DNA from 2 places in the Cloacibacillus evryensis DSM 19522 genome. Region 2 is predicted to be linked to the other one. Evidence: riboswitches for the same ligand, from Rfam matches in the RefSeq annotation. Region 2 holds a riboswitch; the other holds the start of a gene.
The links. A riboswitch is a leader RNA that binds a small molecule or an ion and turns the genes downstream of it on or off. The one in region 2 is predicted to bind thiamine pyrophosphate.

Region 1 (15,097 bases), 210 kb from region 2:
TGCCGCTCCATGTTGAGGACGTCGGCCGAAAGCAGCGAGGGGGAAATCAGGATACCCCTCTCCTTTTTTAGTTCTTTTAGTTGTAGCGGTCCTGCCATACAAAATCTCCTCCAAGGAAAATCGTTATGCGAGCCTCGCCGGAATAGGGAACGTTCATCGATATATACTCGCCGCTATTTGCCATGACGTCTTTCAGCACTCGCGTACCGGACGCATCGGTCATCTCTATCTTCAATGAAAGAGGTTTTGTCAGCGGCGGCACCTGATAGCGCACCTTCGCGTGCTTGGTCGGCGCGGCCGGCTCCGCCGGCGCTGGCTTGGGTGCAGGCGTGTTGACGGCGGGCGTCTCCGCCTTCGGCGTCTCGACCTTCGGCTGTTCCGTTTTTGCCGGCTCGGGCTTCTTCTGCTCCGGCTTCTTCTGCTCGGGCTCTTCGGTGACCGGCAGCTTCGACGGTATCGTCGTCGGCGTGGTCTCCTTTATCACGACCTTACGCACCGCCTCGGCGCGCTCCTTATCCTGATCGTTGACCGGCGGAATGTCGTTCGTGGTCTCCGAGGCCAGCGGTTCCCTCGCAAAGGTGAGGTTCACCAGCGAACCGGCGGGGACCTTGGCTCCGCCCTTCGGACGCGACGACAAGACGCTTCCTATCGGCAGCGAGGTCGAAGGCGCGTCCGAGGTCTGGCCAAGCCTTAACCCCAGCTGTTCTATCATCGCCACCGCCGCCTCCTGAGTTTGACCGCGAAGGTCCGGCACCGTTACAAAGGCGCTTTCGCCGCTCGTGCCGCTGCTGACGAGCAGGCTGACCATGCAGTTGGCCGCCACCTGCTGCGGAGAGGCGGGGTTCTGCGCGATTATCGTTCCCGATGGCTTGAGTTTGTCTGTGACCCGTGTCACCTTATCCACCTTGAAGCCGGCTTCGCTGAGTTTCCTGACGCCCTCCTCGAATTTCAGTCCGCGGACGTCGGGGATCGGCTGTATCGCCCCGCCCTTGCTGACCCTCAGCAGGACGACCTTCCCCTTGGAGACCTTCTCCCCGGCGGAAAGGTTCTGTGAGACAACGGTATCCGCCGCCATCGGGGAATCGACCTTGTCCACCTTAGCCAGAAGTCCCCTCTCCTGCAGCGCGTCGACGGCGTCGACAAGCTGCATTCCCGTGACGGCCGGCACCTCGGAATCCTTATCCTCGATAAATACCATTTTTATTCCGATATATGCGCAGCCCATTATCACCAGAAAAGCGAATATCATTCCCCAGCGGTGAATTCTTCCCATTGAACAGACCTCCGTTTATTTCCTTTTAGCGAGAAGCGCCATATAGAACCCGTCCACCCACGGCAGCGCCGGCATGACCGTCGTACCGTAAGGCTTGCCCTTTACCATGAACTTAGCCGTGCGCTCCGCCGGCAGCTCGATAAGATCCGGGCGGCGGGCCATGACTTCGGCGACGACCTTTTCATTTTCATCGCGGAAGAGGCTGCATGTACTGTAAGCCACGATGCCTCCCGGCGCTACCAGGGAGGCGGCGCGTTCCAGCAGCTGCTTCTGCAGCGCGCTGTTCTGCTGTACCTGCTCGGGCGAGCAGCGCCATTTACTCTCCGGGTGACGGCCCCATGTGCCGCTGCCGGTACAGGGAGCGTCGAGCAAAACCGCAGACGGCGCTTCGTCGGGCCTCAATACAAGCGCGTCCCCGATCTTAAATTTCACTCTGCCCTCCGTGTGCATACGCATCATTTCAAATTTAGCGGATTTTATCTTACCATCGGAGAGGTCCCAGCCCTCTATACGCGCCTCTGGCAGGATATCCGCAAGCTGCCCCGTTTTAACGCCGCGGCCGCAGCACATGTCGAGTATCATGCCGCCCTTCCAGCGCCTGGCGATCAGCTCGGCGACGAGCATCGACGATTCGCTTTGCGGCATGATCTGCCCCTCCCCAAAGCCGGGAAGATCTACCGGATACGGATTGGCCGCGGTGCGGACGGAGAACTCAAGAAAGGGCGACGCCCAGCCCTTGCGTCCGGAGGCGTTATATTCCTCGATATACCGGTCACGGTCCACCCCGCGTGAGAGGCGCAGGGAGAGATAGGTCTTCATCCCGCTCGCGCGTACGAGCCGCTTCGCCTCCGGTATAGAAAGTTCTTTCGACCACTGCGCGGCGGCCCAGCCGGGGATACCCCAATAGAGGGCCTGATCCCTCAGCGCGCTGCTCTTTTTAAGCCCGTCGATGAACTTATGCGCATCGTCGGCAACCGTGTGGAGCACGGCGTTTACGAGGCCGATATCCTTTGCCTCGCCGCCGTTTTTTATCGCCTGCACCAGTCCGTTTATCAGGACCGGCAGCGCGAAATACTTAAGCTCCACGATCCCGGCGATGCCGATCATCAGCGCGTTCGTCGCGAGCGGTGACAGGTCGCGAGGATTTCGCTTGCAGTATTTGAGCAGCACCGTCTTCCAAAGACTCTGCCGTCTCAGCGTGCAGTAAACAAGCGTTGCGGCGAGCTTGCGGTCGCCGGGCGCGATATTGTTATAAACCTTCCTCAGCGCCTCGGAGGCGAACGCCCCGTTTTGCACCTCTCCATATATCGTAAGAGCGGCCTCTAATCCCCTCATAAGATCAACCCCTTATTGCGTGGGAAAGGATGTCTCGCAGCATCCCCTCTCAACGGTTTCTATTATACTATACGAAAAAGATAAAAACTCCGGCCGCGCACCCCTGCGGCAACAAGGCAACTGCTCCCCTCGCGGGGAGCAGTTTAAAATTTTATCGCCCTCCGGCGAATGTCGTGTTGAGCGCGAAGCAAAACGAGCCTGTCCGTGAGAAAAGACGGGCCTGATATCGGCGCGAATGATAAGCGGCGGCTTCCGTCATATATCCCGCTCTCCGGACAATGTCGCTCCGCGGCGACTTTAATCGCGGCGCATATTGCGCAGCGCAAGCAGGCGCACAAGCTGCAGCACGGTCATCACAAGCGCCGCCACATAGGTCAGGGCCGCCGCGTCGAGCACGGATTTGGCGCCGCCCAGCTCGCTCCCCGAGAGCGTGTTCGTCTCGCTGAGCAGCTTCAGCGCCCTCGCGCTCGCGTCAAACTCAAGCGGCAGGGTGACCAGGTGAAAGACGAGTACGCCGCAAAAGAGCAGTATCCCCGCGTTAAGCAGATTCAGCGATCCGAAGATGAGGCCGACGAAGAAAAGCGGCATCGAAAGCGTGGAGCAGAACTGCACCCCCGGCGCGATCGCATTGCGGAACTTCAGAAAACCGTAGCCCTCCTTATCCTGTATGGCATGGCCGACTTCGTGAGCGGCAACGCCGATGGCGGCGATGCTGCGGCTGGAATTTACACTGTCCGAAAGGCGCAGCACCTTTGAGCGCGGGTCATAGTGGTCCGTCAGCTCTCCGGGGACGCGTTCGATCTTAACTCCCGTCAGGCCGCGGCGATCCAGCAGCATGCGCGAGACCTGTTCGGCCGTGACTCCGCTTACAGCGCGGATCTCACTGTATTTCGCAAAAGCGCCCTTGACCTTGAACTGAGCCCACATTGAAAACAACAGGGCGGGTATCAGCACGATGATCGTCGGGTCGAAAAACGGATAGAACATCCGTGGCACCTCCTAATTTAAATTATCTATATTATAGTCTAATTTGGTCAATTTTTATTTGCCGACGCCGTAAAAATCAGCAATTTCATTTACCACGCGTTCCTGTTCCTCAGGCAGCAGCTCGGGGAACATCGGCAGCGCGAGCACATCCTCCGCTAACGCCTCGGAAACCGGGAAATCGCCTTTGCCATAGCCAAGATATGAGAAACAGTGCTGCAGATGGAGCGGCAGCGGATAATAGACGCGCGTCGTCACGCCGCGTTCGTCAAGAAATTTCTGAAGTTCGTCGCGCCTCTGCGCGCGGACGACATACTGGTGATAGACGTGACGCCCTCCCGCGAGCTCCGCCGGCGGCGTGATGAGCTCAAGCAGCCCCTTCTCGGCAAAGAGCGTCATATAACGTTCGGCGACGATGCGGCGCTCCTCGTTCCACCCTTCGAGGTGGCGCAGGCGCACGCGCAGGATGGCCGCCTGCAGCGCGTCGAGGCGGCTGTTGATGCCGACTTCTTCGTGGAAATATGTCTTGCCGGCGCCGTGGACCCGCAGGCTCTTCACGCGCTGCGCGAACTCAGGGTTGTCCGCGATGGAGACCATGCCGCCGTCTCCGTAGCAGCCAAGGTTTTTCGTCGGGAAGAAGGAAAAACAGCCCATGTCGCCGACGGAACCGCTGCGCGCCACGCGGCCGCCGATCATCCGGTGGGCGCCGATGGCCTGGGCGCAGTCTTCGACAAGGGCGATGCCGCGGTTTTTCAGCTCGTCCTTTATCTCCTCCAGCGGGCACATCTGCCCGAAGAGGTGGACGGGGAGGACCGCCTTGGTGCGCGGAGTGATCTTCGCGATGATGTCTTCGCTGTTTATATTGTAAGTGACGGGATCGACATCCGCAAATACCGGCGTCGCGCCGTTGCGCGTGATGCAGCTCGCCGTGGCGAAGAAGGTAAACGGCGTCGTGATGACCTCGTCTCCCGGTTTCAGATCAAGCGCCATCATCGCCAGAACGAGAGCGTCGGTGCCGGAGGCGCAGCCGACGGCGCTCTTTACCTCGAGATAGGCGGCGATCTCCTTCTCCAGCGCCTCGACCTCCGGGCCGAGGATGAAATGCTGAGTATCGAGCACTCTGAGGACGGCGACGTTTACCTCTTCCTTCACGCGCGCATAATTTCTCGTAAGGTCGAATGACGGTATCTTTGTATTTTCTGTCATGATATTACCTCCGTTTAATCTCTGTTTCTGAAATCGGGAACCTCAAGCGCCCTGTGCGAATGGTGCAGGTGCTCCCTCATAAACTCCTGCGCCCGCTCCTTGTCACGCTGGGCTATCGCGCGTAATATCGCCCGATGCTCCTGTGACGAAGAATTGTCCTTTTCGTCGAACTGGTCGTAAAAGAAAATATAGACGTTGGTGCGAAGCATGATATTGTCAATATACTCGCAGAGCACCGTATTCTTTCCTGACTCCGCGATAAGGCGGTGAAAAGTGTTATTGGCCTCAAGAAAGGCGTCGATATCCTTATTTTCAAAGGCGCCCTCTTCCGAGCGCAGCACCTCTTCGAGACGCTCGAGCACGCGGCGGTCCATACCGTTGCGGCAGGCAAGCTCGACGCTGAGATTTTCAAGATATTCGCGCACATTGTAGGCGTTCTCCATCTCATTCACGGTCGGGGCGGCCACTCGCGCGCCGCTGTTGGGAACTATCTTCACCAGCCCCTCGTTGGCGAGACGCCTCAACGCCTCCCGCACGGGAGTCCTGCTGACTCCCATCTCTGTCGCTATCTTTACCTCCAGCAGTCTCTGCGCCGGCTTCAGCTCTTTGCTGACGATCTTGCCGCGCAGATCAAGGTAGACGAAATCCGAAGATGTGTTGTATATCCTGGAACGCTGCATCATTACAAAATAATCCCCCTAGATGTTGCCTGTTGCGATAAACTCTTCCCTAGACTTATCCTGTATAAAATTTTCAACTCCCCGCGAAACGCGTGAAGAGAACGCTATGGGAGCTTTGGCCCCTCATAGTGTAGTACAAGAACAATTAATCTTAGCATAAAATCCCGTATCCGCAATATCTTTTCTTTCCTCCTGTAAATCGGCGCGAATAAGCACCGTATGCGTCATAAACGTTTGCTTGCCATAATTGGGCGGCAATACTACAATTACCCAATGAGTAAACGATTGATTGTGCTGTTCCTGTCATTTTCTACTATAATCGCCTTCGGCTACGCGCTCGGAGGGCTTGGAAGCTACGCGATGGGCGTGCCCAAGCCGCTGCCGATCGCCGCGGGGCTTATCGGCGGCACTTTCTGCGCCTGGCTCGCGCTGAAGATATGGCGGCTCTACCTGACGGAGATCGAAGAGGAGAACCGGCGGCTGGAGGAAAAACGCGAAGAGGAAGAATAATTTTTACGCTGACGCGCGCCTGCGACAGCAATTTTAAATAGTTGACTTTGTCCATCAATTTGCCTATCATAATGGACGAAGTCAACTATTATATTATAAGGGGATCGCTCAGCAATGGACAATAACATGGACACCATCACCGAGATCAGGGCCTTTAACCGCTTCTACACGGGGGTGATAGGGCTGCTCGACCGGCACATTCTTGATTCGGGCTACTCTCTCACCGAGGCGAGGGTGCTGCTCGAGATCGGCAGGACGAAGAACTGCACCGCCAACCGGCTCGCCGGAGCTCTCGGAATAGACCGCAGTTATATGAGCAGGATCGTCGTGAAATTTGAAAAAGACGGGCTCGTCACACGGGCGGCGAACAAAAATGACAGCCGCGCAAGCGACATCCGGCTGACGAACGAGGGGAGGCGCGTCCTTCGCGGCCTCGACGAACGTTCCAACCGGCAGATAGAGCGGCTCATCTCCGGACTCGGCGAGGATGAGCGCGGCAAACTCCGGCAGGCGATGAGGACGATAAAAAAATATCTCGAGGCCGCCCCCGCCGGGTTCTCCATCCGCACATTCCGCGAGACGGACGTGGACTACGTGATCGAGAGGCAGCTCTCGCTTTACGAGACGGAGCGCGGCTTTTCCTCAGAAATATGGCAGCGTTACCTGCGGGAGGGCGTGCTGGCGCTGGTGGACCGTTTCGACCCGGAGCTCGATAATATCTACATCCTCGAGAGCGCCGGCGCTCCCGCCGGCTGCGTAGCCGTAACCCACACCGACGCGAAGACGGCGCAGCTGCGCTATTTCTTCCTCGAGCCTGAACTGCGCGGCCTCGGCGCGGGGCAAAAGCTCTTTGATAAGGCGCTCGATTTCTGCCGAGAAAGGGGCTATCACCGCGCATTCCTCTGGACGGTCAGCGCCCAGGAGGCGGCGAGACGCCTTTACGCGGCGAAGGGCTTCAAAATCACTGAAACGGGCGAAAACTCGGAATGGGGCGTCCCCGTTCTCGAAGAGCGCTGGGACCTGGAGCTGCGATAAGAGCGGCGTCACAGGCATGGGCGGCGGCCGTGCCCGCGCCGCCGTCCATGCCATCAGCCTCTATTCGTCAAAAATAGAGACGATCTCCCCATCGAGTATCCGGTTCATGTTCCTCACGGCGCAGAAGTTGCCGCACATGCTGCAGGTATCCTCTTTCTCGGGCTTTGATTCGGCTCGGTATCGCCTCGCCTTTTCCGGGTCGATCGCCAGCTCGAACATCTTTTCCCAGTCAAGCTTTTTACGCGCGAAACTCATGCGGTCGTCCCATTCCCTCGCGCCGGGCACGCCCTTCGCGATGTCGGCGGCGTGCGCCGCGATGCGCGCGGCGACGATCCCCTCTTTGACGTCGTTCACATCCGGCAGACGCAGGTGCTCTGCGGGCGTCACGTAACAGAGGAAGGCCGCGCCGCTCGCCGCGGCCAGCGCGCCGCCGATCGCGGAGGTGATGTGGTCGTAGCCGGGGGCGACGTCGGTGACGATCGGTCCGAGCACGTAGAAGGGCGCGCCGTGGCAGAGCGTCTTTTCTATCTCCATGTTCGCCGCGATCTGGTTCAGCGGCATGTGCCCCGGCCCCTCTATCATCACCTGCACGTCGCGCTCCCAGGCCCGCTTCGTCAGTTCGCCGAGCGTTATCAGCTCCTCAACCTGCGAAGCGTCGGTGGCGTCCGCGAGACAGCCGGGGCGGCAGGCATCGCCGAGGCTCAGCGTCACGTCATAATCGCGGCATATTTCGAGCAGCTCGTCGAAACGTTCATAGAAGGGATTTTCTTTGCCAGTCATCTCCATCCAGGCGAAGATTATCGAGCCGCCGCGTGAGACGATGTTCGTCAGGCGCTTGTTCTTTTTGAATTTATGCGCCGTATCGCGGTTGATGCCGCAGTGTATCGTCATGAAGTCAACGCCGTCCTCGGCGTGCATCCGCGCGATATCGATCCACTCCTCCGTCGTTATCTGCGCCAGCGGCTTGTTATAGTAGACGACGGCGTCGTAGATCGGCACCGTGCCGATCATCGCCGTACAATTCCCCGTCAGATGGCGGCGGAATTTCCGCGTGTCGCCGAAGGAGCTCAGGTCCATGATCGCCTCGGCACCCATTTCGACGGCGCTTTGCACCTTTTTGAACTCCATCTCAAGATCGGTCATATCACGCGAGGTACCGAGGTTGACGTTGATCTTCGTCTTAAGCATCGAGCCCAGTCCATTGGGCGATAAGGCGGAGTGCAGCCTGTTGCATGGTATTATCGCGCGTCCCTCGGCCATCAGCCCCATAAGCTTGTCCGTTCCGATGCGCTCCTTCTCCGCGACCGCCGCCATCTCCTTTGTCAAGACGCCCCGGCGCGCCGCCTCCATCTGTGTTGAATGATCCATCGTGCCACCACTTTCTTCGCAGAAATTAAGCGGGGAACACCCGAATAGGCATTCCCCGCTTAAAAGACATTTATGCTATCTTCCTACGGCGGCATTACCCGCATCAGGTGTAAGGGTCGAAGTAAATAACTTCCTCTCAGCCTGCCGCGCAAGCTCCCCTGCTTTGTTGTTTAATTAGAACACGCCTCTTTCCTTTTTGTCAAGCGCGTGAGAAAAAAAATACGCGGGCCTTCCACGATGGCAATAAAAAAGGAAGCCGGGGAACAAACGCTCTCCGGGCTCCTTTCATAAAACTATATAGTTCTGAAGAGGGCTTTACTATTCAATAGCGTCCGCGGTCAGCGGCACCAATTCAACCACATGGTTATGATCGCGGCATTAGTAAAGTTGCAAAAGAGACCGCCTATCACAGGAACCACCAGGAACGCCAGTTTTGAATAGCGATATTTGACGCGGAGAGCGTTCATATTAGCCATCGCGACAGGTACCGCCCCTAAACCGAAGCCGACATGCCCGGCACAGATCACGGCCGCATCGTAGTTTTTTCCGGTAAGGTTGAAGGTGAGATAGCGGGCAAAAAGATACATCAGCAGCACCTGGGCCAGCAGTACAACCATAATGGGAAGCGCCATGTCGATAAGTTCCCAGAGCTTCATCGTATAAATCGCCATTGAAACGAAGACCGTCAGGAATACGTCCCCGATCGTCTCTATTTCAACCTCCGGCACATCGGCCTTCTTCGCGTCCAGCGCCACCCTCATCACAGCCCCACCGCACATCCCCATCACATGAGACGACAGTACGACGGAGGGGAAGAAATAGTTGAACACCGATTGCATGATCATACCGACGCCAAGCGCCACGAATATGAGAAAGAACGATTTGGGTATCTCGCCGACAGAAACCATCGCGGCGGATTTTTCCGGCGATTCCGTATCCATGGAGCCGTCGGCAACACTGTCCAGCAGATGTTTTTTCTGGATCAGGCTGTTGGCGAGCGGGCCTCCAAGCAATGATCCGCTGACGAGCCCAAAGGTGGCGGCGGCTATCGCGACCGAAAGCGCCCCGGGGTAATCGGGCGGAGCGAAGGAAGCCGCATAGCCGTGCCCTCCGGTCATCGGGATGGAACCGGTCATCAGCGCTATCATCGGCTCCAAGCCTAGCATCGTGCCCAGCGATACGGAAAGGACATTCTGCAGAAAAGCAAGCAGAGAGGCCAGTATCAAGAACACAATGACAACCTTGCCTCCTTTTTTAAGGACGACCATGCTGGCGCCAAATCCGCTGGCAGTAAAGAAGAGGTCCATGAAAAACCCCTGGTAGGAGTTATCAAAGGTAAATCCGACGACTCCCGTCAAGCGAAGGGCCAGCGCCAACGCCGCGAAAAGCAGCCCGCCTACGACCGCCCCAGAGATACAGTATTTTCTGAAAACAGATACCTTGGAATTTATCCATTCGCCCAGCAACGCTAATATGACCGCGAAGAAAAGGGTGTAAACGCTGCTGAATTGGATATTGTAAAGTTCATTCATCGTATATCTCTCCCGTAATCCCAGCTTATCTTATCATAAGGATATTTATTCGGAGGATAAAAGCGTCAGCGAAGTTCATCGCAAACTTGCTTTATCGCGGCGTCGAGCGCGGAGATGAGAATATCGACCTCTTCGCGGCTGATGGTGATCGGCGGGGTGATCTGGATATGATCTCCGCGCACTCCATCGGCGGAGCCGCCTCCGGGATAGGGAACGATGCCGCGCTCCAAGCAATATTCGGTGATCTTGCCCTTTATGTTCTGTTTTGTCTCGAAAGGCTCTTTGGTAGTTTTATCGCGCACGAACTCGATGCCGCACATCAAGCCTTTGCCGCGCACGTCGCCGACGATAGGATATTTGTACAGTTCTTCGAGTTTGGCAAGGAGGTATTCGCCCTGCACGGCGGCATTGTCGATATAATGCTCGCGTTCGATAATTTCCATCACCTTGCAGGCGATCCCTGTCGAAAGAGGGTTGCCGGCGTAAGTATGTCCGTGATGAAAGCTTCCGGAACCGTCGATCATGATGGCGTTAAAAACCTTCTCCGACGCGACGGCCGCTCCGATTGGAGTATAGCCGCAGCTCATCCCTTTTGCAGTGCAGAGGATATCGGGGATCGCGCCGCCGAAATGTTCCACCGCCATTTTCTTTCCTGTCCTTCCGCACCCCGCCATAACCTCGTCGTCGATCCACAGAACGTCATATTTGTCGCAGATGCTCCGCACCATCTGGAAGTATACGGGCGCGGGGTGAATCCCCGGGCAGGCGGAGCCTACGACCGGCTCGCTTATAAAGGCCATGACATTCTCCGGCCCCTGGCGAAGTATCTCGGACTCAAGAGCTTCCGCAGCTTTGACGCTCGTCTCCATCAGTGTGCCGCAGCCCCATGGATTGCGGTAGTGATAGAACTGGGGTATTTTTGGGAACTGCAGCAGTATCGGATCAAAAACCTTTTTGCGGCCGCTTATGCCCGTAACGGAAAGCGCTCCCAGCGTATTTCCATGGAAACCGTTCCACTTCGATATCACTTTCCATTTGCTGCTGGAGCCGTCGCGTTCGATGAAATACTGGCGGGCCATTTTCAGGGCTGTTTCCACAGCCTCGCTTCCGCCTGAAACGAAGTATACGTGATCGAGGTCTCCAGGCGTCCATGAAGCAAGCTTTTCAGCGCACGCCTCGATAGTATCCACCGTCCACCTTGAAAGGTGGGTAAAGGCTATCCTTGCCATTTGCCCGCGGGCGTAATCGGCGATCTCGGCGTTGCCGTGGCCGATATTGGCGACAGCCGATCCCGAGCACGCGTCGAGGTACCTTTTTCCGTTCTCGCCATAGAGAAAGACGCCTTCGCCTTTCACTATCTTAGGGTAACGCCATGTCTGTGTCCTGTAGAATACGTTGTTGCGCGGTGCGTTGTTTGCTGCCATGATACATAACCTCCCGATTGATATTTTATTCTTTATGATTTGAGCCGCCGTAGAGCCAGACGGCGCCTTCGTCCGCCCCTCGCACTCCCTGGCGGTAAGCCTCAAGGATCCCGTCGGCCTTCCGTGCCGGCCTGACTACTTTTTTCCGCCGCTCTTCCAGAATTTCGTCGGAGACGAAGAGCGTCAGGGACTTTTTATTAAGGTCTATCTCAATAGCATCGCCGTTTTGCACAAGTCCGATAACACCGCCGTCCCACGCCTCCGGCGTAATGTGGCCGACGCACGGGCCCCTGGTCGCGCCTGAAAAACGGCCGTCGGTGATCATGGCCACGGACGTATGCAGCCCCATTCCGACAAGCATCGCCGCCGGTATAGACATCTCCCGCATGCCGGGGCCGCCCTTAGGCCCCTCATAGCGGATCACCAGGACCGACCCCTTGGCGACAGAGCCACCCAGCAGATAATCACGAACCTCCTCCTCCGAATCAAAAACGACGGCCGGCCCCTTATGGCAATACATGCTGGGATCGACCCCGGTCTTCTTTACCACTGCTCCTCGGGGGGCGAGGTTTCCAAAGAGAATCGAATAACATCCGTCCTGAAATTTTGAATCGGCCGGCTTAGAAATCACATCTTCGCAATCAACATGGGGAGTATTTTCTATATGATCTTTCAGCGTTCCCCCCATAGCCGTAGGAAGGCTCGTGTCGACGTAACCGGCAATTTGCCTAAGCACGGAAAGGACGCCTCCGGCGCGATGGTAGTCGCTGATGTTATATTCCGACGCGGGTTTGAATTTTGCCACTACGGGGACGGCGGCCTGTTCCCTGTCAAAATCAGAGAGGGAAATGGGGTGCCCCATAGCTTTGGAGATCGCCGGAATATGCAGGGCGGCGTTTGTCGAGCCGCCGGTGGCGGAGATATAGCGGATCCCGTTGTTGAGCGAGGCTGGATTAAATATTTTCGAAAACGACGTCTTATTTTTAACCAGTTCGACAACACGTTCTCCGACGTCTCTCGCCTGTCTGGATTTTTCCGAAGCGCAGAAAAGCATCGTCGAACTCCCAAACGGAGCGACGCCTACGGCCTCTAAAAAAGAGCCCATCGTATTCGCCGTACCGTACATGGAGCATGTTCCTTGGGAGAAGCAAATATTTTTCTTCCAGCCAGAAAAAGTCGCCGCGTCTAGCTCGCCGCTGTTGACCTTGCCGATCGCCTCTTTGAGGTCACATGTGACATAATCCTTCCCGCAGCTCTGATAGGGCAGCATCGCACCCGCCGTGATAAAGAGCGAGGGAAGGTCAAGCTTTGCGGCCGCCATAAGCATACCTGGGACAATCTTGTCGCAGGAGCAGAGAAAAACCAATCCGTCGAACCCATGCGCCCTGACCATCGCCTCAATGGAAGCCGCGATAAGGTCCCGCTGAGGAAGCACATAATGCATCCCTTTTCCCTGCGCCATCCCATCGCATGGCGCGGGAACGCAAAACTCAGCGGGTGCGCCTCCGGCCGCCCACACGCCCTCCTTTACATAAAGCGCCAATTGGGAGAGCGGCTTATGGCCGGGGTTCACGTCGTTGCAGGAATTGACGACGCCAATAATCGGCTTCGCGAGATCTTTGCCGCGATACCCGACTGACGACATCAGCCCCTCGTAATAGGCCTCGGTTATATTCCGCGGGTCTCCGCGTTTCTCCGTCTCGCCCATCACGCCCGAGCCCCTGCGCGAAAAACTACGCCGAGCAGCTCTTCATAGACCTTTATCATAGCGCCCTTGTCTTCCCCGCCAAGTCCGCGCAGCAACGCCGTCTGATAGGTCGACGTCGCCGCGCTTAACACCGGCAGAGGTATCCCGTTGTTCGCGGAGAGCTCGGCCGCGCTGACGAGATCTTTATACGCGTTTTCCATAAAATACCCCTGGGAAAATATTCCCTTGAGCACTCTGGGAATAAAAAATTCAGAGGCATAGCTTCTGCCGGTTCCGCTGTTGACGATCGCCCCTACCTTTTCCGGGTCGAGCCCCAGCTTTACAGCCATCGGCAGTATCTCGGCCAAAGCCGCGGCGTTGATATCGAACAGCAGCTGATTGATCAATTTTGCGAGCTGGCCGCACCCCGGCCCGCCCATAAAGAGAATATTGCTGCCCATCATTTCAAAATATGGCCTTACATATTCAAAGGTTTCATAGTCGCCGCCGCACATCACCGAAAGAGTGCCGTCTTTGGCGCGCGCCTCCATGCCGGAAACAGGGGCGTCGAGAAAACGCACTCCTTTCGCCATAAGGGCGTTGTGGAGTTTTATCGTCGAATCATAAGAGATGGTGCTTAGATCCGCCACAACTTGCCCGCGAGACAGCTTTTCCAAAAGGCCGTTCTCGCCGATCAATAGATTTTCAACTATCCGCGCGTTTGGCAAAGAAAGAAAGATGATACCTGCCGACGCAATTTGGTGGATATCATCCACCGGTTTTATTCCAATTTCTGAAAGTTCACGATAACAGGCGCTAGAAACATCGTAAGCCATTACCTCGTCTTTATGCTTCATAGCCAGGTTTACAGCCATATTTTTGCCCATTTTTCCCAAGCCGACAAATCCAAGCTTCACCGGAACCACCCCTTTACTCTCTTTTAGATAAAAGCGACAACATGGTTAAAATACACCATATTACGGAGCAAGTCAATCATTTTGCAAAAAATAATGGATTATTTCCATTATTTAAATATATACATAGTTTTTTGTAGTAAAATTTACTTTTTCTTGTCAAGAATCGACTACTCATGTAAAATAACGGAGAAAATTCATCAATAAAAATCGGAGATGGCACATTATGAATAAAACGGATTCCAACCCTTTAGTCCCCGCGGGGAACGCCATGGAACGCATCAGAATGATGCAGCCCTCTTTCAGCAAAAGCCACAAAAAGATCGCGGACTTCATTCTGCAAAACTATGAAAAGGCTGTTTTTTTGACATCGTTCAAGATGGGGCAGCAATGCGGCGTCAGCGAATCAAGTATCATCAGATTTGCCACGACGCTCGGTTACTCCGGATATTCCGAGTTTCAGCGCGAGATACAGGATTTGTTAAAAACTCAGATCACCATGTCGCAGCGGCTGAAAGAAACTTCGTTAAGCGGCGACGGCGGGATCATGCAGGGCATGATGCAAAAGGGGATAGACGGTATCCAGTATGCCATGATGAATCTCAATGAAAAAGATTTTGACCGGGCGGTCGCCGTGCTGTCACAAGCAAAGAGAGTATTTCTCGTCGGTTCAAGAAGCTCCTATGGGCTGGTCTATTACTTCGCGTTCGTTCTCAACTGGATCAGAGAGTCGGTATTCGCGGTCAATTGCAGCAACGAAATTATCGATTATCTGGCGACGCTGACCGAAGACGACGCCGTACTAGCCATAAGTCTGCCCAAATACCCCAAATCCACGGTCGACGCTTTGGAGGCAGCGCGCAGCAAAGGCGCCCATACGATAGCCATCACCGATACGATGACCTCTCCGCTCATACCTCACTCTGAAATATCTCTGCTCGTATATACGGAGCTGCTCTCATATTCCGACAATATCGCCCCTGTAATGTGCCTGATAACCGCCCTGCTGACCGCCATTGGCGCCGCAGACCCACAGAAGACGGCGGGGCTGCTGGAAAAGCACGAAGCTTTGTGGGAGGAATCCGGCATTTACGCGTGAGAGAGCGGTAAAAAACCGGCGCGGGCCGGAGTTATCACAATTCCTTCGCC
Region 2 (15,097 bases):
TTGAGTATATCCTTGCGTTTAAGGTCCGTTCCGCGCCGTCAGATGTGAAGGAAGCCATTTTGTCAGATGAGGGTTACTGCAGCGTTGCCGGTGAAGACGGCGAACTTTCATATCGCTATAAGGCGATGCCTCATATTCAGGTGATAACGGAAGATAAGAAAAAAGTGGTTTTAAGTGACAGCCTTGTGATAAGTTACTCCGCCAGGAGAGCGGAAAAGGACCGCCGTGACAGGGAGAGGCTTGTGAAGAAGGCGGTGAAGCTTGTAGGTAATCCTGCTCAGTTTAAAGCTGAGCTTAAAAAGGGAGGCAAGAGCTTTGTAGTGGCGGATATTGGAGGAGGAACTCTCCGGCTTGATGAAGAAAAGATAGCGTCTCAGAGTATATTTGACGGTTATTATGGGATTATAAGCAGTGACATAAATCTTTCTGCAGAAGCTGTTACGGCTATTCATCACAGGCTTTGGAAGATAGAAGAGAGCTTCCGCGTGATGAAGACCGATTTAGAGGTTCGTCCCTGTTTCGTCTGGACCCCTCGGAGAATACAAGGCCATTTTGTTTCCTGTTATCTGGCATTTGTGCTTCAGAGGCTGCTTGAACTGAAACTGAAACGTGCCGGTATCCAAGCTGGGACGCAGATGATCCATGAGGCTATACGCGAGGCTAACGTTACGGCGATAACGGTACAGTCGAAGACGATATACATAAAGAACGAGACAGGCGAGTTATATGAGCAGATATCGGGCATGCTTGGTATGGAACCGCTTCATACATACAGTATGAGGGTAGAACTGGAAAAAGCGCTTCATCATAAAATTATTCGGTAATCTGTACACCACGCTGATTTACACTTGATAAAGAGAGCTTAACTCTTGGTATTAGCGGGGCGGGCTCTCTTTTTTACCCATTTTTTTGACAAAGTCAGGAAAAACTGTCGGCAAACGCGGCGGCATAACGCCCCTTAATACCGGCATAAAAAAGCGGGCTTTCTGAAAAGAAGCCCGCTTTTTACGCAGATATATTTTACGTAGCGTCTCTCCGATATTTTTTTAGAAAAAGACACAGTTCCTCGATATCTTCCTGCACGCGTTTCAGAGTCGAATCTTTCGCGTCCTCGATTTCATACTTTACACGATCGCGGAAAAATGATGACAGCGAATCAAGTTCCATATCGAGAACAGATATCCTCTTTTCCAAACTGCTGATATAGGTCTGGCCGCATCCCAACAGCTCGCTAAGTTTTTCTTGGGGGATTTTTCCCCTGTATTTTCTTAACCTTCTGCCGAATTCTTTTATCTCCATACTGATAATGCCGCGGCGGTTTGCCGGCGGTGTATCATATTCTTTAGAGCGCTTGTAATTGTGATACGAAAACCTTGTTCCATTTATATGCATAACTGTAAACACGTCCGCATGGCTGTATTTTAAGGAGCTGACAGTTGATACTTGCTTGATAGAAGTATATAATAATTAACGAGACTTTTGATAATTTACCGGAACGACAGCGTTTTGCATAAAAAAGTATGGAATCTTGAGCAATCAGGAATTTATTTTATTGTGGGGTGTGTGAAAACCCCCCGTTCCCGTGAAATTATTTTTTATGTCTCAAACTCTCCACGGAGGAGGAATTTTTTGTGAGCGAAACAGAAGCAAAGGTAATTGATCAGGTGGAGGAAAACGCGCAGATCGACCTTGACGATCTGATGCGCAAGTACGACACGGAGGCGCGTTTCAGGGCGCTTACCGGCTGGCAGGGCAAGATGGTGGCTCTGCTCGCCGTGGCAATGTCCTGCTTCCACTTCTACACTTCGGGGTTCGGGCTGCTGCTGGCACAGAAACAGGGCGCGGTCCATCTGGCTTTCACGCTGGCGCTGGTATTTCTTCTTTATCCGGCCTCGTCGAAACAGTCGAAGACGAGCGGCATCCCCTTCTATGATTTTATTCTTGCTGGACTTGGCGTCGCCAGCGCGATGTATCTGGTTGTCTTCTTTAACGACCTTGTGACCAGGGCCGGACTGCCGACGACCGTCGATCTTGTAATGGGGTTCGTCCTGATCGCTACGCTGCTTGAGGCCACGCGGCGAATATCTAACCCCGTCCTGCCATGTCTGGCGGTCGTGGCTTTGCTTTACTGCTACTTTGGAAGGTATATGCCGCAGATGCTCGCGCACAGGGGATTCTCCGTCGCGCGTATCGTAAACCATATGTATCTCGGGACGGAAGGTATCTTCGGAACGCCTCTCGAGGTGTCGTCGACCTTCGTCTTCATGTTCATCCTCTTTGGCTCGGTGCTTGAGAAGACGGGGCTCGGACGCTTCATCATCGACCTCTCGATGGCCCTCGCAGGGTGGTCGACAGGCGGTCCCGCGAAGGTAGCCATCGTGAGTTCCGGCCTGATGGGCACGGTATCCGGTTCCTCGGTCGCCAACGTCTGCACGACGGGTATGTTCACGATCCCGCTCATGAAGAGCGTCGGCTATGAACCTCATTTCGCGGGCGCGGTCGAGGCCGTCGCCTCCACTGGCGGGCAGATAATGCCGCCGGTCATGGGAGCGGGAGCCTTCATCATGGCGCAGTTCCTCGGCGTGCCGTACATCGAGGTGGCGATCGCCGCCGTCGTCCCCGCCCTTCTTTACTACTTCGCCGTCATGGTGCAGGTACACTTTGAGGCCTGCCGTCTCGGACTCAAGGGAATCCCCTGGGCGCAGCTGCCGCCTATCTGGCCGCTGCTCAGGTCGAAGGGCTTCCTGCTCATCCCGCTTATCGCGATCATCTACTTCCTGCTCGCCGGCTACACGCCGCTTATGGCGGCTTTCAACGGCATCCTCGTCAGCTTCGTGCTCTCCTGGCTCAATAAGGAGACGCGCCTGACCCCGGCACGGATTTTTGAAGCCTTCCAGAGCGGCGCGCGCGGAGCGATCGGCGTGGCCTGCGCCTGCGCCACGGTCGGTATGGTCGTCGGTATGGGAACGCTTACGGGACTTGCCCTGCGCATCGCCGGCGCGATAGTGTCAGCCGCGGGCGGCAGCAAGATACTGACCCTCGTCTTTACGATGTGCGCGAGCATCCTTCTCGGAACGGGATTGCCGACGACGGCAAACTTCATCGTCACCAGTACGATGGCGGCTCCGGCGCTCTTCCAGCTCGGCGTTCCCGCTAAGGCGGCCTATATGTTTGTCTTCTACTTCGGCATCGCGGCTGACCTGACGCCGCCAGTCGCGCTCGCGGCTTACGCGGGTTCCGGCATCGCGGGGTCAGATCCGATGAAGACGGGGATGACGGCTTTTAAACTCGCGCTGGCGGGATTCCTCGTCCCATATATTTACGTCTATAGCCCGATGCTGCTATTTATCGACGTCGTGCCTTTGGAGATGGTCCAGGCGATCTGCACGGCGCTGATCGGCGTATTCCTGCTCGCGATGTTCACGATAGGATTCTTTAAAGCGCCAATGGCGTGGTATATGAGGATACTTGCCTTCGCCGGAGCCCTGGGGCTGCTCATACCGGGGACTGCCTCCGACCTCGCCGGACTTGCCGTGCTCGTCGTCATCTATGCGGTGCAGGTGGCCAAAGCGAAGAAGCTGGCGGCGAATGCCGCTGCGTAATATATCAGTGATAAGCCGCTTTGAGCGAAATTGTGCATTGAGTATTTGGGCAAAAAAGAGTATTATAAGAGGCGTAGAGCGGGCTTGAGGTTAAAGAGCCCATGTTTCAAAAACAAAATTCGGGGAGGAAACAAAATGAAGAAAGGCATCATCGTAACAGTTGTAGCACTTCTTGCAGCACTTTCCCTCACAACAGTAGCCACCGCGGCTCCGACGTACATGTCGGTAGCGACAGGCGGCACGTCCGGCACCTATTACGCGGTGGGCGGAGCTCTCGCGGCCGCGGTAACGAAGGGCGGAAAGATCCAGTGCACGGCTGAGACCGGCAACGCCTCCGTAGCGAATGCGAACCTTATCGCGACAAAGGGTATCGAGATCGCGTTCGTACAGAACGACATCACCTACTGGGCCTACAATGGCGAACTCATGTTCCAGGGCAAGCCCCTTAAGAACATCCGTACGGTAGCTTCGCTCTATCCCGAGCACGTCCAGGTCGTCGTCGCGAAAGGTGCTGGAATCAAGAACATCGCTGACCTTAAGGGCAAGCGCGTAGGCGTTGGCGCTCCCGGATCAGGCGTTGAGGGCGACGTTCAGGCTATCTTCAAGCTGGCCGGACTTACCTACAAGGACCTTAAGAAAGCCGACTTCCTCGACTTCGCCGCGGTAACGAGCCGTTTCAAGGACAACCAGATCGACGCCGGATTCGTCGTTGCCGGCTTCCCGACAGCCTCGATCATGGACCTTACGACAACGAAGGATGTCGACCTCATGAGCTTTGACGACGCTTTCCTCGCGAAGCTGCACAAGGCGTATCCCTTCTTTGTCGCCAGCACGATCCCTGCGAAGACCTATAAGGGAATCGACACAGACACGAAGACCCCTGCCGTTATGGCGATCCTCATCACCAACGATTCAGTACCCGCTGACCAGATCTATGCGTTCCTGACCGGTATGTTCGATAACCTTAAGGATATCGCCGCCGTTCACGCGAAGGGCAAAGAGATCACCCTTAAGGGCGCGCTCGACGGACTCACAGCGCCGCTGCACCCCGGTGCGGAGAAGTTCTACAAGGAGAAGGGGCTCATCAAGTAGTTTTGAGACTTTGAAAATATCTGCGGGAGCCGTCGTTCTGGCGGCTCCTTTTTGTTATGTTTTTTGATGAATTTACGCATTATCAATGATTTTTATCATTTATACGCGATAGTATAATTACAACCGGCAAAAAAGCTGAGGATTCATTATAAATGAAATTTCTTTATTGTTGATTATTTGGAAATTCAGGGGGATACGGGCAAAATTACCGGCGATTTTATTGTATAATATTACGGAGTTATGATATTTTTGTCTAAGGTATCAATAAAAATCTAAATCACGGGGCGAGTTGGTATTTTGATAGACCTTATCGTTATGCCGTTTTCCGCGGCGGCTTTTATCTACCTCATCATCAGCATAGCGCTTTTATTCATGGGTATAGAAAATGTGATCTTCAATATCCGGGGAGATAAGAGGGAATCTGTATTTTCCCCCTTCAAACGTTTTATCGGGGGGAAGATGCTCCCCGTAAAAAAGAGGCCCCCGCGCTCACTGTATCTTTCATGTCTCTTTCTCATCGCCGTCTACTTTTTCATCCCGATGGGCTCGCTGCCGCAGTTTATATCGGCGGAGGGCGGTTTTCTGATCGTTGTGGCGCTGCTTGTCCTGGCGCAGAATTTCTATATCAGAGGGCTCAAGCAATATTCAAAAAGAATGTATCTTTCCATCGACCGCAACCTTATAAACGTACTGTTCAAATTCACGATGGCGCTGCTGCTCGTCCTCATCACGCTTGCCTGGTTCGTGATAAATATTGGGGTGCCTGGGAGCATCTTCAGCCTCAGCACCTATGCCGCGATGCCGCTGTCCAGCGTCACAAACGTATGGGGACATCTTGGTATGGCGTTCTTTTTCTTTTCTCTCGCGGTCGTCTCTCCCTGCCGCAAGGTCAGGGATATCGGGCTTACGGAATACACCTCGCTGCTCGAGGTATATGACGCCGTGCGTTCGACTCTGTGTCCGGCGATAATAACGGCGATATTCATCCCGATGAACATCGGCCTGACGCTGAAGCTTGCCGGCGTCCCGATGTACGCCGCAGACTTCGCCTTTTTTTGGTTTAAGGTCTTGGTCGTGCAGACGGCCGTCATCCCGCCCATACGTGCGGCCTACCTGAATATGAAAAAGCGGCTGCCTCACGGCTGGAAGTCGTCCCCTTATCTTTTCCTCTCATACAGCGGCGTCGTACTGTTTCTTATAAACCTCTACCTGTAGGCTGAAAAGAGCCTCTGCTGGGGGAGCCGTTCGTAGAGGGCCTCCGTCCTGTAAAGTTTTGCGAACATCAGCGGGCCGTTCTTAACGGCGACAGTCAGTCGTTTCCCCGGAAATGCTTTGAACAGGCATGCCGTGCCGAATGGCGGCAGCGTCATCTTGTTGCGGCCGAAGGTATCGTTGCCGACGCGGAGATAATAGCGGTCCCATGACTGGCGGCCGCCCTGGAATATCATCCATTCGGCCGTTTTTATATAGCGTCCGTTGTCGGGTTTAAGGCAGGGCATCCCCGCGTTCGATGATTTTACGCGCTCCTGCCATGTCCATATCTTGCCGCCGATCACAATATATTCGTCTTCGACAGGGGTCAGCTCCACCGAGTGGATATATGTCGTCGTAAGGTGGTGTCCGAAAGCCACGGGCACAGAAAAAAGCACGTTGCGTTCGTCGTCGGTGAGGAGCAGCGAGTCGACGCGCCAACCCAGGGCGGCGATGAAAAAAGAGGCGCCGAGCAGAGAAAAAAAGAGCAGGAAGACCGGGATATGTTTATGCATATTGTTTCACCTCGTTTCCGCTATACATTATCACCTGGAGAGGGTTTTTACAAATTATGAAATTCATATATCAGGGCGGCGCGTGAAGTTCGCCGGCTGCGCCGGCGCAGCCGGACGGCAGGGCTGGCCGCTCCGTTCGTTAATTGAGGGCTTGATGGTTCTGCCCCGATTCATTTATGAACTCCTATGCTGTATACTATCGATATTAAGATGAGGAGTGGAACGATGTCCGAAAATATTCGGGATGTATTGTCCGATTTGATAGACAGTTATGGAATAAATATTCTGGAAGACCCTGACAGGTTGTCTCAATTTCTTGAAGACCGCTGCGCGCGGGAAGCCGAGGAGGCCTTTCACCTGACATTCGCCCTTCGGTACCTTCTCAAAGGCGGCTGGCGCGCCGCGTCGGCGACTGCCGTTCTGGACAAGGAACAGGAAGAACGTTTATGTCAGCAGCTTGGCTTCACCGCCGCGCAGTCGCGGGATGTAACGGCGCTGATAAACGGCGCGGTCGCCGATAGGTTCACTAAAGAAAACTCCGCGGAGGATAGCTTTGTCGCGACGCCGGGCAATCTGCGGCGGATATCCGGCGGCATCTCAAACAGGCCGCGAACTACGAGAATACGCACAAAATCCCTCTACAACGGCATTATCCTGATCGCGTCGCTTCTGGTGCTGGGCGTCCTCTTTTTTCAGATCGGCAGCCAGCGTACCCCTGTCGGCGACGAGTTGCGCATCGCCTTTTTTGCCCCCATGTCCGGGCCGGAGGCGCGGCTTTCGCATGTGCAGCTTCGCGCGGCGCAGCTTGCGGTGGAACGCATAAACATGCAGGGACCGCTGCGGGGAGAATATAAGATTAAGGTGATCGGCTTCGACCTGCCAAAGGACCCGGCGAAGGCCGTGGCCGCGGTCCGAAACGCGATGAAGGACAAGAGCTTCCTCGTGATGATGCTTGGCGCCAACAATGGGAATATCCCGGACCTGGCGCGGCTTGCCGAAAGCGTCGAGGCGCCGCTCGTCATTACGTCGCCGGAACCGCCGAGCGAAGAGGACCTGCTGGACGGCACGCTGCCGTACCTCTACACCTTCAGCCTCGTGAACGACGCTAAGGCGCGCGGCAAAGTCCTCTCCTATTTTGCCGCGCAGGCGCTGCATAAAAAACAGATCGCCCTTTACTATGACTCGTCAGGCAGGCTCCCTGAGGAGACCTACCTTTCCGCGCGCAAGTGGGCTGTGGGTTTTGGCTCTAAGGTCGTCGCGGAACTCTCATACAACGGCAAGCGCGACGGCGGCCACTCGGCGGCGATGAGGGCGATAGCCGAGAGCGGGGCCGACCTGCTGATAATTCCCGGCGGAGGGAAAAACTCGGCCAAGATCATCTCGGAGGCGCGCGCCGCCGGTTTCAGCGAGGCCATTCTGGGTGAGGGATACACCGAAAAAACCTACGCCGACGCGGGCGCGGCGCTCAAAGGCAGTTGGTGGGTGAACGAGGTATCGGCGCTTGATCCGCCGATACGTTCCGTTTTAAAAGAGTACAAGAGCCTTTACAACGAAAATTGTCCGCCCGAAGACGTTATGCCCGCCATTCTCTCCTATGACGGCGTCATGTGGATCGCGGCGGCTCTCCAGAGCACGCCGGGTTTTCGCGGCGAGGCGATACGGCACACGCTGCTTGCCACGAAAAATCTGGCTTTGACGCACGCGACCCTGACCATCGACCCGCGCAGCCACTTGCCGCTGAATAAAGCCATGGCGATAGTCTTCTGTGCGAACGACAAAGGAATATTTCAGCGGCGCGTCAGGATAAGCAAGGATTAGCGGCGGCGGCCGAACCTGTGAAAGACGAAAGGGCGGACTCATATCCGCGATGATGAACGCCCGCTAAAAATCTTACGCGGCAATGCTCGGCAGTGGATAATATCGGAAAAATCTGTGATAATACTAAGAGGGTCGCTGACAGCTCCCTTGCGGGGGATTACGGTCGGCTCTGGCGGCGTTGATCATTAGATGAGAGCCGAAATCTTTGATTTTCGGTCATCGAGGCCGGCAGTGATACCGGATGGTGCATACGATCAGCGCCTCCTTAATAAAGCGTAGCAGGGTGGCATGAGGATGGTAAGGAAGTTCAATGAAGACCGGCTTGATGATGCTATAAGGGCGGCCTGGCAGGGAAAAGAAGAATCGGACTGCATCTGGTGGCAGGGGCGGTGGTGGAGTTGGCGGCGTTTTGAAACGCTTGTCGCCGACTGCGAAGAGAAGCTGAGGGCTTCCGGGTTTGGCGTCGGACAGCGCCTTGCCGTACTGCTGCCAAACTCTCCGATGGCGCTTGCCCTCTCCGTCGCCTGCTGGCGGCTCGGCGGAGCCGTCGCGCCCCTCAACGCGCGTACCGGGGCCGTAAACCTGATAGATACTATAAAGATGCTCGACGTAAACGCCGTCATCCTTACGGAAGAGGGCCATAAAAAGGCGGAGGGATTTCCCGCTGACATACCGCTCGTCCCCTCGGCGCTTGAAGGGCCGCTGCCTGTGTGGCGAGGCAGAGAGGGAAGCCCGGATACGGCGGAGACCGCCGTGATCTTCTCAACGTCCGGGACCTCGGGACTGCCGAAGGCGGTCGCCTGCCTCCATTCGAACATGCTCGGCAATCTCGCGCCGATAGAGGCGCACGTTCCCGGCCTGCTGGATGACGACGCGGTATTTCTCAACGTGCTGCCGAACTTCCACACATTTGGCTATAACCTGGCGGGAATGATGCCGCTTGCTTTTGGGTTGCGCCAGGCGGTGGTCCCGAGCTTTGTGCCGGTCGACAATACGATAAAGGCTATCGAGGAGTCTGGGGTAAACAGGATCATCGCCGTGCCGACGATAATGGCTTTCCTGCTGGGGGCTCTCGCTAAGAAGGATCAGCACCTGAAGGGCATCACTCACGTCATCACCGGCGGAGACCGCCTCAACGTGCAGATGGAGGGGCGCTCCCGTGAATATCTCGGCGTCGGCATCCTTGAGGGCTATGGCCTGACAGAATGTTCGCCGGTCGTTGCAGTAAACTCCACGGAGGCGGCAAAAAAGCTTGGCACGGTGGGACGTCCCTATCCGGATTACGAGATAGAGATACGCGACCGCGAGGGGAGGCTGCTCGACATCCATCAGGAGGGGGTGCTCTGGGTAAAGGGCCCGTCCGTCGTTCCCGGTTACTTCCGCGACGAGGAAAATACGAAGGAACGCTTCCATGACGGCTGGTTCAACACCGGAGACGTCGTTCAGATAGATGACGACGGCTACATCAAGATCGTAGACCGCGCGACGGATATAATAATCGTCAGCGGCTTCAACGTATACCCGCAGGAGGTCGAAGCGGCTCTCTGCGCCCATCCGGCTGTGCACGCTGCCGTCGCGGTCGGCGAGAAGAACAATGTCGCCGGAGAACTTGTTAAGGCCTTTATCATCCTCAACGAGGGGGCCGAGGCATCGTCGAAAGAGCTGATGGATTATTGCCGCGAGAGGCTGGCGCACTACAAAGTGCCGCGCAAGATCGGCTTCGTCGCCGAATATCCGCTCTCTCCCACGGGCAAGATCCTGCGCCGCGAGCTGCGGAAGATGAAGATCGAGAAGCAATAAAGACAAAAAAGAGGCCCGCGCGGAAATCTCCGGCGCGGGCCTTTCCCTTAATAAATTATTTCCGTCTTATGTTTAGTCGTCGTAATTCTTGCCGTCATTCCCGCCTTTGCCCGGCGCGGTGGCCGCGGTGTAGTTCTTTCTCTCGCCGAGGACCTTGCGGTCGGGAGCGGCGTTCTGGTCTACGCGCTTTGCCATAACTTCGGCGACCGCCTCGGCGCTGCCCTCCGCTCCGAAGGCGACGATGAAGCGTTCGGCCCACCAGGCCATTTCGTCGACTATCCTGTCTACGATGGGCTTCGGCTCCGCGAGTATCATATCGCAGAAGGGCAGATTGAGCTTCTTATAATCTCCGCTCTTGCGGCTCATGCCCTTTTCGTCGCCGGCGGCGACGATCTTCTCCCAGAGCTCGACGGAGATGCCGCGGTCGGCCTCCTTCGTATAGGTGCCGCCCTCGGTGATCGCGTTGCCGGTGTTCGGGTCCATCTTGATCCCGAAGTAGACGTTCTGGAAGAGCGTCGCCACGTTGCCCTTGCGGATGCCGTACTTGCGGAAGGTCGAGACCTTGTCGAGCGGGGTGCCGGAGATGCCGTGCTGCGCGATCGTCACGCCGTAGGGCGCGATCGCGTCGGCGATCTCCTTCGTGCGCGCCAGGTCGATGCCCTCCATCTGTCCCGCCGTCGGGTCGTAGGTGCCGTGGAGGCTGCCGTTCGAGATCGCGAGGTAGTCGGGGAATATCTGCCAGGCGTTGAGTCCGCCGATATAATAGAGGGCCTCTTCGACCGTTGAAAGCTCGCCGGGGCCCTTTATCTCGCCGACCTCGACCTCAAGTCCGAGCTCCGAGGGCAGCCAGTCCGCGAGCGCGCGGGTGGCGGCGAAGTTGTCATAGTCGTCCAGGTGTGAAGCGTCGATAGCCACCGAGGTGAAGCCGTTGTTGAGGATCTTTGTGAGATGTCCCACGCCCTTCAGCACGTCGGCCCAACCTTTAATGGCATAATGGTCGACATGGAGCCCGAAGACCGCGCCGTGTCCCATCTCCTCGGAATACTTCAGGGCGTATTCGGAAATGTTGTCGTAGGTCGCGCCGCAGTAAGTCGACTCCGACTTTGCAAGCTCGATGAGCACCGCCGCGTTCTTTTTCTTTGCCGCCTGGAGCACCGCCTTTATCACGAGCGGATGACGCGCGTTCGCCGCCAGCACGATGGAATCGACTTCTCTGGCCGCCGCCGCGATATCACGCCCGCTGACAAGCCCCATCTCCGTATCGCCGAAACGTGCCTGCACGTTCAGCGGACGCTTCTTCAGCAGCTCCTGATATGCTTTGCTCTTTACATCCATTGGAATCTCCCCCTGAGAAATTTTTATAATAAGGTGCTTATAGACTAATTGTAGCCCTTATACATGGATATTGCAAAGGAAATGACGCAAGATCGTAAAGTGAAATATTTATCTTTGTTATTATTTCTCAGGTATCAGTTTGCCGGCCAGCCATGTCAGCGCGGCGGTCGCGGCGATCACCGGCAGCGTCGCGCCCACGGGACTGCCGGCGGTCATAAGATACCGGTAGAGCGCGAAGCCGGCGCCCCAGAGGATCAAATTCCTCGGCGAGAGCTGCCTCGCGGCGCAGTTCCTCTTCAAGATAAAAAAGTCGGTCACCATCACCGCCGCCATCGGCGCGAAGACGGAGGAGATGAGATAAAGCAGGCTCTCATAACTGTCGGAGCGCGCGAAAATGGCGATCATCGTGCCGATAAAGCAGACGGCGACGCCGGCGGCCTTTTCCCTGATCCCTTTGAATATGACGTGGAAGCTGATGCCGGCGGAATAGGCGTCGAGAAAGGTCGTCGTCACGGTGGAGAAGGCTACGATCACCACGCCCGCGGCGCCGAGCCCGGCGTCGAGCATGATCTTCGCGATATCGGAGCCGCCTGTGTAGAGCGCGACGCCGAGTCCGATGAAATACATCCAGCAGCTGGTCAGCGAATAGACGGCCGTGCTGACGGCGGCGCTCTTTTTCGGTTCGCGCGCGTCGCGCATATAGTCGGAGATCAGCGGCAGCCACGACAGCGGCATCGCCACCGATAGTTCCATCGCGTCCGCGAAGCTCATTACGCCGCGGGCAGCCTCCGTCTCACCGCGCTTAAAGACGATGAAGGAGAGCACCAGCGTGAGGATGAAGAGCGCGCCCATCGCGATCTTGTTGACGCGTTCAAAGTTCTTCATATCGAGCAATATCCAGACGGCGATCATGATGCCGATCACGCCGCACCAAAGCATGTTGTCCGTGCCGAATACCGGGTTCAGGATAAGGCCGAGCGAGATCGCGCCGCCCGCGATCATCACCGCGGTCCAGCCTACGAGCTGCAGCACGTTGAGCGCCGCGAAAAACTTAGCCCCCTGCTCTCCGAAGGAAAGCTTGACGCTCTCCATCGCGCCGCGCCCGGAAAGCCCGCCGATCAGCGCCGCGAGATACATGAGAAAGCCGCCGATCAGGTGTCCGGCGACCACCGCGCCCATGCCGCGCGCCATCCCGAGCGGAGCCATCAGCGTCCCCGTGTATATCTCCGCGATGGAGACCGCCGCGCCGAACCAAATCAGCGCGTTTGCCGTTGTCGTTCTCTTTTCCTCATTCATCAAAAACACTCCTTAAAAATAATGACGGCCCCTCCAAGAAGGACAGCCGTCACTGAATTCGAGCTATTCTCCCTACGGTGGCATTACCCACATCAGGTTCATCGGGTCGAGGCCGCGCCTCCTCTCAGCCGAAATATCCAGGCTCCCCATAAATCACGCGGGAATCGTTCCCGCTTTCGTCACGTATTCTAAACAGTTTCGCAGGCGTTGTAAAGTTTATTTTTACGATATTTATTAATAACTGTACTAGAAGCATTTCTCCTTATAATATTGGCTTGTTTTAAAAAATTATTGACAATTTTTAAATATTCAAGTATGTTATATTTAATTATTTTATTTGGCGAGCAACTGGCGCTATTACAAATAAATATACACGAGCAGCGCCAACAACGGCGGAATCAACTGGGTTCTTTGCAGTTATTCATAAATATCTTTATCAGGAGGAATTTTTGTAATGACAGCCGAAACAAAGAAGAGGGTTTCTCTGTTCGACCGTTTTCTCAATGGAGTTGAGCGCGTGGGCAACAAACTGCCGCATCCGATAGCGCTCTTTGCGATCTTTGCCGCCGTGACGGCGGCGCTCTCCGCGATCTTCGCGGCGATGGGCGTCTCCGCGACCGGCGAACTTATCAACCGCGCGACAAATACCGTGGAGATGCAGACGATCCAGGCGATAAGCCTGCTTAACAAGGAGGGCGTCGTCTATATGCTCACCTCGGCGGTAAAGAACTTTACGAACTTCGCCCCGCTGGGCGTCGTCCTCGTCGCCATGCTCGGCGTCGGCGTCGCCGAGACGAGCGGCTACATCCCGACGATCCTCAAGCGCACGGTGGCGGTCACGCCGCGCAGCCTCATCACGCCCGTCGTCGTCTTCCTCGGCATCATGTCCAACATAGCCTCCGACGCCGGATACGTCGTTCTCATCCCGATCGGGGCGCTGATGTTCATGGCCTACGGGCGTCATCCAATGGCCGGCCTGGCCGCCGCCTTCGCCGGCGTCTCGGGCGGCTTCTCCGCCAACCTCGTCATCGGCACCACCGACCCGCTGCTCTCCGGCATCTCGACGGAGGCCGTACACATCCTTGACGCGGCGCGTTCCGTCGAGCCGACCTCCAACTGGTACTTCATGATCGCTTCGACATTCCTCATCACGATCATCGGCACGATCGTCACAGACTACATAGTCGAGCCGCGCCTTGGCAAATACAACGGCAAATTTCTTGAGGGAGCCTTTGAATCGAACCAGATCACGGAAAAAGAGCGGAAAGCCCTTAGGATGGCGAACGCCGCGCTGCTCGTAATGACCCTGATCGTCGTGGCCGTATGCCTGCCCGCCGACTCATTCATGCGCAACCCCAAGACCGGAAGCCTTATAGCCGGCGCGCCGCTCATGCAGAGCATCATCGTGCTCATCATGTTCTTCTTCCTCATTCCCTCGGTGGTCTTCGGCTATGCCTCCGGCAAATTCAAAGACAACAAAGACGTCTGCGGCGCGATGGGCAAGGCGATGTCCTCGATGGGAGCCTACATCGCCCTTTCATTCGTGGCGGCGCAGTTCATCAACTACTTCAGCTACACGCACCTCGGCACCATCATCGCCCTAAAAGGCGCGCACGTCATCGAATCGACGGGCATCGGAGGCATCCCGCTGATGATCCTCTTCATCCTCTTCAGCGCCTTCATCAACCTCTTCATGGGTTCGGCCTCCGCGAAGTGGACCATCCTCGCGCCGGTATTCATCCCGATGTTCATGCTACTCGGCTACTCGCCGGAGCTGACGCAGGTCGCCTACAGAATAGGCGACTCGACGACGAACATCATCACGCCGCTGATGTCCTACTTCGCGATGATCATCGTCTTTGCGAAGGAATACGACGAAAACTCCGGCATCGGCACGCTGATCTCGACGATGCTGCCGTACTCGATATTCTTCCTCATCGGCTGGTCGCTGCTGCTCGTCGTCTGGATGTTCTTCGGCCTGCCGCTGGGTCCCGGCGCGGGGTTATTTATGTAAATAAGGGGTCAGGCGATCCCTTGCGGCCCCCCGGCATCGTTCATCTCGGGATAATTTTGCCGATAATAGCCTGAAAATAACCCCTGGTGGAAGTATAATGATAAAAACCTGTGAAAGAAGATGAAATTTTTGATAAACAAAGAACGTCTCTTAAAAAACTTTCTTGAATACCTCGCGATCGACAGCGAAAGCGGAAACGAGGCGGCGATGGCCGGCCGCGCCGCGGCCGACCTTAAAGCGCTTGGCTGCCGCGTCCGCATAGACGAGGCAGGCAGCGTCGTAGCGGTATTCGCGGGAGAGGCGCCGGCGCTTCTCATGAGCGCCCACATCGACACCGTTACGCCGGGCAAAGGTATCCGCCCCATCATCACCGA

Region 1: linked by a shared signal. The riboswitch ahead of thiC (phosphomethylpyrimidine synthase ThiC) and the one ahead of cytX (putative hydroxymethylpyrimidine transporter CytX) in region 2 are both predicted to bind thiamine pyrophosphate.

What each region holds. Positions count from the first base shown of each region.
Region 1 covers NZ_KK073872.1:2,794,879-2,809,975, forward strand. Annotated here, with positions in the region: gene rpe (ribulose-phosphate 3-epimerase) at 1-98, opposite strand, end outside; gene CLOEV_RS12545 (PASTA domain-containing protein) at 77-1,273, opposite strand; gene CLOEV_RS12550 (RsmB/NOP family class I SAM-dependent RNA methyltransferase) at 1,289-2,608, opposite strand; gene CLOEV_RS12555 (zinc metallopeptidase) at 2,906-3,595, opposite strand; gene CLOEV_RS12560 (DegT/DnrJ/EryC1/StrS family aminotransferase) at 3,650-4,798, opposite strand; gene CLOEV_RS12565 (GntR family transcriptional regulator) at 4,813-5,481, opposite strand; gene CLOEV_RS12570 (hypothetical protein) at 5,770-5,988, shown strand; gene CLOEV_RS12575 (bifunctional helix-turn-helix transcriptional regulator/GNAT family N-acetyltransferase) at 6,103-7,023, shown strand; gene thiC (phosphomethylpyrimidine synthase ThiC) at 7,084-8,391, opposite strand; TPP riboswitch at 8,455-8,561, opposite strand; gene CLOEV_RS12585 (sodium/glutamate symporter) at 8,730-9,923, opposite strand; gene CLOEV_RS12590 (aminotransferase family protein) at 9,989-11,347, opposite strand; gene ilvD (dihydroxy-acid dehydratase) at 11,373-13,055, opposite strand; gene CLOEV_RS12600 (NAD(P)-dependent oxidoreductase) at 13,055-13,951, opposite strand; gene CLOEV_RS12605 (MurR/RpiR family transcriptional regulator) at 14,175-15,047, shown strand.
Region 2 covers NZ_KK073872.1:2,584,436-2,599,532, reverse strand. Annotated here, with positions in the region: gene CLOEV_RS11645 (IS1634 family transposase) at 1-824, shown strand, start outside; gene CLOEV_RS11640 (hypothetical protein) at 1,021-1,299, opposite strand; gene CLOEV_RS11635 (TRAP transporter permease) at 1,632-3,602, shown strand; gene CLOEV_RS11630 (TAXI family TRAP transporter solute-binding subunit) at 3,738-4,694, shown strand; gene CLOEV_RS11625 (hypothetical protein) at 4,992-5,909, shown strand; gene CLOEV_RS11620 (DUF1850 domain-containing protein) at 5,900-6,460, opposite strand; gene CLOEV_RS11615 (ABC transporter substrate-binding protein) at 6,719-8,278, shown strand; gene CLOEV_RS11610 (AMP-binding protein) at 8,573-10,078, shown strand; gene CLOEV_RS11605 (class II fructose-bisphosphate aldolase) at 10,151-11,413, opposite strand; gene cytX (putative hydroxymethylpyrimidine transporter CytX) at 11,534-12,709, opposite strand; TPP riboswitch at 12,762-12,868, opposite strand; gene CLOEV_RS11595 (AbgT family transporter) at 13,164-14,723, shown strand; gene CLOEV_RS11590 (M20/M25/M40 family metallo-hydrolase) at 14,844-15,097, shown strand, end outside.